Linked DNA regions of Tistrella bauzanensis. The protein of the gene in region 1 binds, or shares a complex with, the protein of each later gene. Links are inferred from orthologs where the notes say so. Each region holds a gene or a part of one and is shown in the gene's direction. Other genes may lie near its edges.

Region 1 (4,742 bases):
ATGCCGTGACCGAGGCCGCCCGGTCGAACCAGACCGTGATCGGGCTGGTCGATGCCGCGGCCCGGATCGGCGAAGTCGTGCAGCTGATCAGCGCTATCGCCGAACAGACCAACCTGCTGGCGCTGAACGCCACCATCGAGGCCGCGCGCGCCGGTGCCGCCGGCAAGGGCTTCGCGGTGGTGGCGTCCGAGGTGAAATCCCTGGCCAACCAGACGGCACAGGCGACGGCGCAGATCGAGGCCCAGATCAGCGAAATCCGCACTGTGGCCGGTAATGCCGCGGGGGCGATCAGCGGTGTCGGCGACACCATCGGGCGGATCAGCGCGATCGTGGGCGACATCGCCGGCGCCGTCGACCGCCAGCGCTCCGCCACCGCCGAGATCGTGGACTCTATCAGCCGCGCAGTGACCGGTGCCGATGCGGTAAGCCAGGCCATCGGTGCTGTATCGCGTGAGGCCACGGATACCGGCAGCATGGCGCATCAGGTGCTGGACGCCTCCACCACACTGGTCGATGAGGGCCGGCGGTTGAATGACCGGGTCAACAACTTCCTGGGCCATCTGCGCGCCGCCTGACCGAGCCTGCCGACTGATCCGCCACCGCACCTGCCATGCGCGTGTCGCATGGCAGGTGCTCGCGGATTTGCCACGTGACGACCGGGCCTTTGTGCACTATTTGTTCGTGTGCTGTCCCATGGACAAGAAGGGTTTGCCCGGTGCGTGATACTCCTCTCCGCGACACCACGCGTGACACGACCAAGCTGATCAGCGTCCGCGGCGCGCGGGAACACAATCTGAAGGATGTCGATGTCGATATCCCGCGCGACAAGCTGGTGGTGATCACCGGCCTGAGCGGCTCGGGCAAGTCGTCGCTTGCCTTCGATACGATCTATGCCGAAGGCCAGCGCCGCTATGTCGAAAGCCTGTCGGCCTATGCCCGCCAGTTTCTGGAACTGATGCAGAAGCCGGATGTGGAGCGGATCGACGGATTGTCGCCGGCAATTTCGATCGAGCAGAAGACCACCTCGCGCAATCCCCGATCGACCGTCGGCACCGTCACCGAGATCTACGATTACATGCGCCTGTTATGGGCGCGGGTCGGTATTCCCTACTCGCCGGCGACCGGACTGCCGATCGAAAGCCAGACCGTCAGCCAGATGGTCGACCGGATGATCGAGATGGGCGACGGCACCAGGCTGCTGCTGCTGGCGCCGGTCGTGCGGGGCCGCAAGGGCGAATACCGCAAGGAATTGGCCGAGCTGATGAAGCGCGGCTTCACCCGCGTGAAGATCGACGGCGAGATCCACGAGATCGAGGATGCGCCGGCGCTGGACAAGAAGCGCAAGCACGAGATCGAGGTGGTGGTCGACCGGATCGTGGTCCGCGACGGGCTGGGCAACCGGCTGGCCGACAGTGTCGAGACCGCGCTGGAACTGGCCGATGGCATCATGATCGCCGAGAATGCCGAGACCGGAGAGCGCACGACCTTTTCATCGCGCTTCGCCTGCCCGGTTTCGGGCTTCACGATCGACGAGATCGAGCCGCGGCTGTTCAGCTTCAACAACCCCTATGGCGCCTGCCCCGATTGTGACGGGCTGGGCGTGAAGATGCATTTCGATCCCGATCTGGTGGTGCCGGACCCGACCATCAGCCTGCGGGAAGGCGCGGTCGCCCCCTGGGCCAAATCGACCACGCAGTTCTATCAGCAGACCCTGACCGGCATTGCCGCCCATTACAAGGTGACCCTGAACCAGCCCTGGGAAAAGCTGACCGACCGGGTTCGTCAGGTCATTCTGTTCGGCAGCGGTGAAGAAGCCATCCGCATCCGTTATGAGGACGGCGCCCGCGACTATACCGTCGACCGGCCGTTCGAAGGCGTGATCCCGAACCTGGACCGACGCTGGCGCGAAACCGACAGTGCCTTCGTGCGCGAGGAACTGGCGCGTTTCCAGGGCACCCGCCCCTGCGAGACCTGCGGCGGCCACCGCCTGAAGGACACGGCCCTCGCGGTCAAGATCGACATGTGCCACATCAGCGCGGTGACGGCACTGTCGATCGGTGCCGCCCGCGACTGGTTCGCCAGCCTTGAGCGCAAGCTCGATCCCAAGCGCCTGGAAATCGCCCAGCGGATCCTGAAGGAAATCAACGAACGCCTGCGCTTCCTGACCGAAGTCGGGCTGGATTACCTCACCCTCGCCCGGGGGTCCGGATCGCTGTCGGGCGGCGAAAGCCAGCGCATCCGGCTGGCCTCGCAGATTGGATCGCGGCTGACCGGCGTGCTCTATGTGCTGGACGAGCCGTCGATCGGCCTGCATCAGCGCGACAATGACCGGCTGCTCGCGGCGCTGCGCGACCTGCGCGATCTGGGCAATTCGGTGCTGGTGGTGGAGCATGACGAAGACGCCATTCGCTCGGCCGACCATGTCATCGACATGGGCCCCGGTGCCGGCGAGCATGGCGGCACAATCATCGCCGAGGGCACCCCCGCCGAGATCATGGCCAATCCGGCCTCGCTGACCGGCCAGTACCTGACCGGACGGCAGTTGATCCCTGTGCCGGCAAAACGGCGCAAGGGCATCGGCGAGAGCATCAGCGTGATCGGCGCCCGGTCGAACAATCTGCAGGATGTGAGCGCATCCTTCCCGCTCGGCACCTTCACCTGCGTCACCGGCGTGTCCGGCGGTGGCAAATCCACCCTGGTGATCGAGACGCTGTATCAGGCGGTGGCACGGCGGCTGAACAATGCCCGCACCCATCCCGGTCAGCACGACCGGATCGACGGGCTGGAGCATATCGACAAGATCATCAACATCGATCAGTCGCCGATCGGCCGCACGCCGCGATCGAACCCCGCCACCTATGTCGGCCTGTTCACCACCATCCGCGACTGGTTCGCGGGCCTGCCGGAATCGAAGGCCCGCGGCTACAAGCCCGGCCGGTTCTCGTTCAACGTCAAGGGCGGGCGCTGCGAAGCCTGCCAGGGCGACGGCGTGATCCGGATCGAGATGCATTTCCTGCCCGACGTCTATGTCCAGTGCGATGCCTGCAAGGGCAAGCGTTATAACCGCGAGACTCTGGAGGTCCAGTTCAAGGGCAGGTCGATCGCCGATGTTCTGGACATGACGGTCGACGAGGGGGTGGAATTCTTCCACGCCATGTCGTCGATCCGTGACAAGCTGCGCACCATCGCCGAGGTCGGGCTTGGCTATATCCGGCTGGGTCAGGCCGCCACCACTTTGTCGGGCGGCGAGGCGCAACGCGTGAAGCTGGCCAAGGAGCTGTCGCGGCGGGCAACCGGCCGGACCTTGTACATCCTCGACGAACCCACGACCGGGCTGCATTTCGACGACGTCCGCAAGCTGCTGGAGGTGCTGCACACCCTGGTCGATCAGGGCAATACCGTGGTGGTCATCGAGCATAATCTGGATGTGATCAAGACCGCCGACTGGATCATCGATCTGGGACCGGAGGGCGGATCCGGCGGCGGCCAGATCGTGGGTGTCGGCACGCCGGAGACGATCATCCGCAATCCGGCCAGCCACACCGGCCAGTATCTGGCGCGGCATCTGGATCTTGAGCACGAAAAGCGGGATGCCGCCCGGGTTGCCGCCGCCGGGTAAAGATCCGGTACCGGGCGACGATCTGGTACCGGGCGACCGATGCGCCGGGGGCTGATGCAGGCTCGCTCCAAGCCGGTCAGCCCCCGATCAACTCCATCCTGACGCCGGCGTCAGCAAGCAGCGCCGCGATCGCCGGCGGCGGCGCGCTGTCGGTGACCACCAGATCGACCTCGGTGATCGCGGCCAGGGAGACCAGGCCGCGGCGGAAGAACTTGCTGCCATCGACCGCGAGGATCGTGCGGTCGGCCTGCCGCATCGCCGCGCGGACCGCCTGCACCTCGCCATGATCGTCATCGCCCATCACGCCGTGCTCGTCGATGCCGCTGACCGATATCACCGCCGTGTCGAAACGAAAGGCACCGATGAAATCCACGGTGTCGTGGTTGAAGACGCCGGCATCGACATGGCGCACGAAGCCGCCGGGAACCGCGACGGTCGCGGTCTCCACCTCGCTCAACAAGGTGGCGCTGCGCAGGCTGTAGGTCACCACCCGCAGCCTCTCCCGCCGGGTGAGTGCGCGGGCGACCGCCTCGCAGGTGGTGCCGGTGTCGAGGAAGACGGCCGAGCCGTCGCCCACGAGCTGCGCCACCCGCTCGCCGATGCGCACCTTGCCATCGGCATTCTCCACCCGCCGCCGGCGATAGGTCGGCGGATCGATGGGCGGGGCGGCGAGCGTGCCGCCGCCATGCAACCGCCGGACGAGACCGGCCTCCTCCAGATCGATCAGATCCCGGCGCGCCGTCTGGGTGGTCACCCCGAAGCGGGTCGATATCTCGTCGAGCGAGATGAAGCGATGGTGTTGAAGATGCGCGACGAGTTGTGCCTGGCGTCGGCTCTTCTTGTCCGTGTCGTCCATTCAGCCCCCGGAGCCAAATGAGGTCTCGCCCTGATGAGACCGCATTCTTACGAGGAAAGGGAGGGGATTGTCCCCTCCCTCATCCCCATCATCGGATGGATGTGCGATCAGAACCGCACATGCAGTTTCGCCGTGACCGAATGGTCGGTGGCATCATCGCCGAACTGCCCGCCATAGCCCAGCGCCAGGCCGGCATCATCGGTGAGGCCGATGTCGAGGCCGGTGCGCAGGATCGCGGCGTTCTCGGCGATCGATGCGCCGGTGACG
Region 2 (5,408 bases), on another replicon or contig:
GATGTGATCGGGATGCGGCATCTGCACCTCGCCGCCATAGCGTTCGACCTTGCCGCTGACGATCCGGCGTTCGCCTTCCGGCATCAGCCGGCGCCAGTCCTCGGCGCGGCCGTGAAAGAACACCAGGGTCACCGGGGTGCCGTCCGGATCGGCCGCGCGCACACGATGCGGCTGGCGCGGCCGTTCGGCCGGCTGGTGTTCAAGGATGGCCAGATCGAAGGTGGCGATGCGGCCGGCCGCGGCCTGGGCCGCCGGCGGCGCGTGGCGCCGGTCGACCAGCGCGATCGGCAGGGTCCACAACACGTCGATCACCCGGTCGCCGTGGGCGGCGCGCGCCACCAGCTTCAGCACGCGCGGACCGATGCCGGGCAGGGTGGTGGCTTCGGCGAACAGGGGAAACAGGGGTTCGGGGCGCATCTGGTCCGGATGGTGGTGGTGTCGTCAAGGGGCGTCATGGGGCGCTGTCGCCGTCCGGTCATCGGACGCGCCCACGATAGGGGCGGGTGGCTGGCGAGACAAGCGACGCGGCACCCGATGGACGGGGACGCGCGCCCGGCGCGTCCATGGGGGTGACAGCCAGCCGGTCGCGGGCTATATCACGGGGCGCAGTCTTGTCCGCATGAGAGGGTCCAGCCGCCATGGCCGAAGACACCGACGCCCGCCGCCGCCGGCTGCGCTATCAGAGCTGGTATCGCGGTTGCAAGGAAACCGACATCCTGTTCGGCAAGTTTGCCGATGTCTGGCTCGACCGTTTCGACGCGGCCAGTCTGGATGCCTTCGAAGCGCTGCTGAACGAGAACGACATCGACCTGTACAACTGGCTGAGCGGCCGTGAGCCGGTGCCTGCGGATCTGGCTGAAAATCCGGTCATGGTGCTGATGATGGCCTTCGACTTCGCGGCGGCGCCTGATCGTGGGATGGGCCAGACCCGGGCTGCCGCGGACCTAGCCTGAGACGCGACACCGACCGAGGCCGCGTTCCGACCATAGAAAGACGCCACGCCCGTGCTGATCGATCCTGTGCTTTTCGACCGCCCCGGCCGCATCCTGCTGACCGAGGCGCCCGACGGGCTGGTCTGGCAACTGGTGGCCGACCTGGCCACCGCGCGGCCGGCCCGCGATCTGGTGCTGGTGATGCGCGATGACACGCGCATGGTGGCGGCTGCCGAGGCGCTGAAGGTGCATCTGCCCGGCACCGAGATCCTGCGTCTGCCGGCCTGGGACTGCCTGCCTTACGACCGGGTCTCGCCCAACGGCATGATCGCGGCCGAGCGCATGGATACCCTGACCCGGCTGGCCGGCGGCCCCGGCGCCGACGATCCGGTGACCGGCGGGCGGGCGCGGGCGATCGTGGTGACCACGGTCAATGCGCTGTCGCAACGCGTGCCGCCGCGCGACAGCCTGACGCTGGCCCGGCTGCGGCTGGAGCCCGGCCACCGGCTGAACACAGAACGGCTGGTCGACTATCTGACGCACAACGGTTATGTCCGCGCCGGCACGGTGATGGAGCCGGGCGAGTTCGCCGTGCGTGGCGGCATCGTCGATCTGTACCCGGCCGGCGAGCCCGATCCGGTGCGGCTCGATTTCTTCGGCGACGAGGTCGAGGCGATCCGCAATTTCGACCCCGTCACCCAGCGTTCCAATGCCCGCATCCGCCGGCTGGATCTGAAGCCGGTGAGCGAGATCCTGCTGACCGACACGGTCATCCAGCGTTTCCGCCAGGCCTATCGGCAGGCCTTCGGCACGGTGGGTACCGGCGACCCGCTGTATGAGGCGATCAGCGCCGGCCGGCGCCATTCCGGCATGGAGCACTGGCTGCCGCTGTTCCACCCCTATCTCGAACCGGTGACCGCCTATTTCAACGCGCCGGCACTGATCTTCGACCATCTGACCGACGAGGCGTTCGTCGAGCGCCGGGCGCTGATCGAGGACTACTTCGAGGCCCGCAAGACCGGCCCGGTGTCGATCATCGGCGGCGAGCGCGAGGCGCCCTATCGCGCACTGCCACCCGATCAGCTGTATCTGACGCCTGAGGAATGGTCGGACATGGCGAAGGCGGGGCCGCGCGCAAGCGTGCAGCCGGGGCCGGCCGACCGGCCCCTGCCCACGGGCTGGCGCGCGGCGCGGCTGGGCGGCAGTCCGGCGCGGGATTTCGCGCCCGAGCGCAAGGACGAGAGCGTCAACCTGTTCGATGCCCTGGCCGGCCATATTGCCGCCGAGCGCGGCGCCGGACGCCGGGTGGTGGTGTGCTGCTACAGCGCCGGTGCACTCGACCGCATCCGCACGGTGTTCGAGGATCACGGCATCGGGCCGGTGGAGGCGGTGGAGACCTGGGACAGGATCGATACCGCCCGGCCCGGCGCGCTGGTTCTGATCGTGCTGCCGCTGGATCATGGCTATGTCGCGGGCAGCCTGTCGGTGCTGACCGAGCAGGACATTCTGGGCGACCGGCTGAACCGCAAAACCCGCCGCAAGCGCCGCGCCGAGAACTTCCTGCGCGATGCCGACACGCTGAGCGTCGGCGATCTGGTGGTGCATGTCGACCATGGCATCGGCCGCTATGAGGGGCTGGAGACCATCACCGCCGCCGGCGCGCCGCATGATTGCGTGCTGGTGGTCTATGAGGGCGGCGACCGGCTGTTCGTGCCGGTCGAGCATATCGACATGCTGTCGCGCTATGGCACGTCAGACGGCCCGGCGCCGCTGGACCGTCTGGGCGGGCCGCAATGGCAGCAGCGCAAGGAGCGCACCAAGCACCGGCTGAAGGACATGGCCGACGCCCTGATCGCGGTCGCGGCCGAGCGCAAGCTGAAGGGGGCCGCCCGGATCGAGCGGCCGCAGGGGCTGTATGACGAGTTCTGCGCCCGCTTCCCCTATAACGAGACCGAAGATCAGCTTCACGCCATCGAGGATGTCATCGACGATCTGGCTTCGGGCCGGCCGATGGACCGACTGATCTGCGGCGATGTGGGGTTCGGCAAGACCGAGGTGGCGTTGAGAGCGGCGTTCATTGCCGCGATGAGCGGTGTTCAAGTGGCGGTCATCGCCCCGACCACGCTGCTGTGCCATCAGCATTTTCTGGGCTTTACCAAACGCTTCCAGGGATTTCCGATCAAGATCGTCGAACTGTCGCGACTGGTGACCGGCAAGCGCGTGGCAGAAGCCAAGAAGGCGATCACCGACGGCACCGCCGATATCGTGATCGGCACCCACGCCCTGTTGGCCAAGGGGGTTCAGTTCCGCGATCTGGGCCTGATGATCGTCGACGAGGAACAGCATTTCGGTGTGAAGCACAAGGAACGGCTGAAGGAGATGAAGGCCGACGTCCATGTGCTGACTCTGACCGCGACCCCGATCCCGCGGACCCTGCAACTGGCGCTTGCCGGCGTGAAGGAGCTGTCGATCATCGCGACGCCGCCGGTTGACCGTTTGGCCCTGCGCACCTTCACCATGCCCTATGACAGCGTGATCGTGCGCGAGGCGATCCTGCGTGAGCAGTATCGCGGCGGGCAGTGCTTCTTCGTCTGTCCGCGGATCGAGCAGGTGAAGGAGGTCGAGGAGCGGTTGCGGATGCTGGTGCCCGAGGTCAAGATCGCGGTCGCCCATGGCCGGCTTGGCGCGGGCGACCTGGAAGACGTGATGGGCGGCTTTTATGGTGGCGAATACGATGTGCTGCTATCGACCAGCATTGTCGAGAGCGGGCTGGATATCCCGCGCGCCAATACGATCATCATCTATCGCGCCGATCTGTTCGGTCTGGCGCAGTTGTATCAGCTCCGCGGCCGGGTGGGGCGCGGCAAGCTGCGCGGCTATGCCTATCTGATGCTGCCCGCCAACCATACCGTCACCCGCCCGGCGCAGAAGCGGCTGGAAGTGATGCAGACCCTCGACAGCCTGGGGGCGGGCTTCACCCTTGCCAGCCATGATCTGGACATCCGCGGCGCCGGCAATCTGCTGGGCGAGGAACAGTCGGGCCATATCCGCGAGGTCGGGCTGGAGCTGTTCCAGCAGATGCTGGACGACGCGATCGAGGCCGCCAAGGCCGGCGGTGGCGACGTCGAGGTGAAACCTGCCCGTCGCGACTGGTCGCCGCAGATCAATCTGGGCGCAGCGGTGCTGATCCCCGACACCTATGTCTCGGATCTGGATGTCCGGATGTCGCTGTACCGGCGGGTCGCGGATCTTGAGGAAGGTGATGAGATCGACGCCTTTGCGGCCGAACTGGTCGACCGCTTCGGGCCGCTGCCCGATGAGGTCCGCCAGCTTCTGCAGGTGGTGGCAATCAAGAAGTTGTGCATCGCGGCCGGCGTGTCCAAGGTCGAGGCCGGCCCCAAGGGGGCGACGGTGTCGTTCCATCTGGACCAGTTCGCCCGGCCCGACGGGCTGATCCCGTATATCGCCAAACAATCGGGCACGATCCGGCTGAGACCCGACCACAAGCTGGTGATGGTGCGGGCCTGGGCGACGGTGGAAGACCGGCTGAAAGGCGCCCGCGATCTGATCGGCACGCTGGCGCGGATTGCCCGCACCGGGCGTGCGGCCTGAACACCGGCCGGCACGGCAAGCTGTTACAGACGGCTCCCAAAACGGTCACACGGCACGGGTTACACTACGCGGTGCAGCTTCCTACATGTCATCTGTCATCGTGACCGGCCCTTGCGGGCAGGGAACAGGGCGGGCAGGGAACAGGTTCGGCTGCCGGCAGTTTACGGCATGCGGACGCCGCTGCCGGTCAGGCGCGGCGTCCCGGCGCGTCGAACCCCTGTATCTCGTGCCGGCCGGTTGCGTTCAGCATGTTTGATCAGAAAAGGATGAAGTCCAATGGCCACCGCAGAACAGACCGCCGTCGACAAGGAAATGGAGGTTCTGAAGGCCGATCTGGCCGCCCTGCGCGCTGATCTCGCCAAGGCGACCCGCCAGTCCGGCCGCGCCGCCGGCGTGGGTGCCGAGGCATTGAGCGAGAAGGCAAGCGAAGAGATGGAACGGTTGCGTGGCGAAGTCGACCGGCTGATGCATGTGGCAGGTGAGCGTGGTCGCGGGGCCGTGCGGGCGGCCGAGAGCACCATCGAGGAAAAGCCGCTGACCAGTGTGCTGGTGGCGTTCGGTGTGGGTCTGGTGATCGGCAAGCTGCTGGACCGGCGCTGACCGGCCCCGGCTTGTGGTCTCGGTCGATCGTGCCGGCAACCGTCGGTTGTGATGCCCGAACATCGGAAGGCGGCGGGGTGCAGTGCGCGCTGCCGCCGTTCTTCCGGGCGGGCGCCCCTGCCCATCATCCCTGTCAGCCCGAGGGCGCGCACTCATGCTGAACATGATGCACAAAGTTGAAGCGGCGGTGGCGCGCGCCGGTGCCGCTGCCATGTTGTATACGCTGGCGGGCATCATCCTGCTGGCATCGGCGGGCTTCGCCCT

Evidence for each region. Proteins that work in one complex are often made in the same cells at the same time.
Region 2: the proteins of uvrA (region 1) and mfd are in contact, whole or in part, in a crystal structure (PDB 4DFC), measured with the Escherichia coli proteins. The link is inferred for Tistrella bauzanensis from one-to-one orthologs.

Annotation. Positions count from the first base shown.
Region 1 is NZ_BMDZ01000054.1:14,761-19,502, reverse strand. Bases 400-3,819 are described here. They hold uvrA (excinuclease ABC subunit UvrA), read left to right. Parts: upstream 400-715; coding sequence 716-3,619; downstream 3,620-3,819. Other genes in these bases: IEW15_RS18895 (DeoR/GlpR family DNA-binding transcription regulator), read right to left, coding at 3,696-3,819; IEW15_RS18905 (methyl-accepting chemotaxis protein), read left to right, coding at 400-575. In the rest of the region: more of IEW15_RS18905, read left to right, coding at 1-399; more of IEW15_RS18895, read right to left, coding at 3,820-4,475; IEW15_RS18890 (autotransporter domain-containing protein), read right to left, coding at 4,583-4,742. UniProt on the Escherichia coli protein: The UvrABC repair system catalyzes the recognition and processing of DNA lesions. UvrA is an ATPase and a DNA-binding protein. A damage recognition complex composed of 2 UvrA and 2 UvrB subunits scans DNA for abnormalities.
Region 2 is NZ_BMDZ01000026.1:43,917-49,324, forward strand. What follows is about bases 659-4,744. They hold mfd (transcription-repair coupling factor), read left to right. Parts: upstream 659-1,004; coding sequence 1,005-4,544; downstream 4,545-4,744. Other genes in these bases: IEW15_RS12165 (succinate dehydrogenase assembly factor 2), read left to right, coding at 659-953. In the rest of the region: ATP-dependent DNA helicase RecG, read right to left, coding at 1-417; more of IEW15_RS12165, read left to right, coding at 639-658; IEW15_RS12175 (DUF883 family protein), read left to right, coding at 4,821-5,144; IEW15_RS12180 (hypothetical protein), read left to right, coding at 5,299-5,408. UniProt on the Escherichia coli protein: Couples transcription and DNA repair by recognizing RNA polymerase (RNAP) stalled at DNA lesions. Mediates ATP-dependent release of RNAP and its truncated transcript from the DNA, and recruitment of nucleotide excision repair machinery to the damaged site.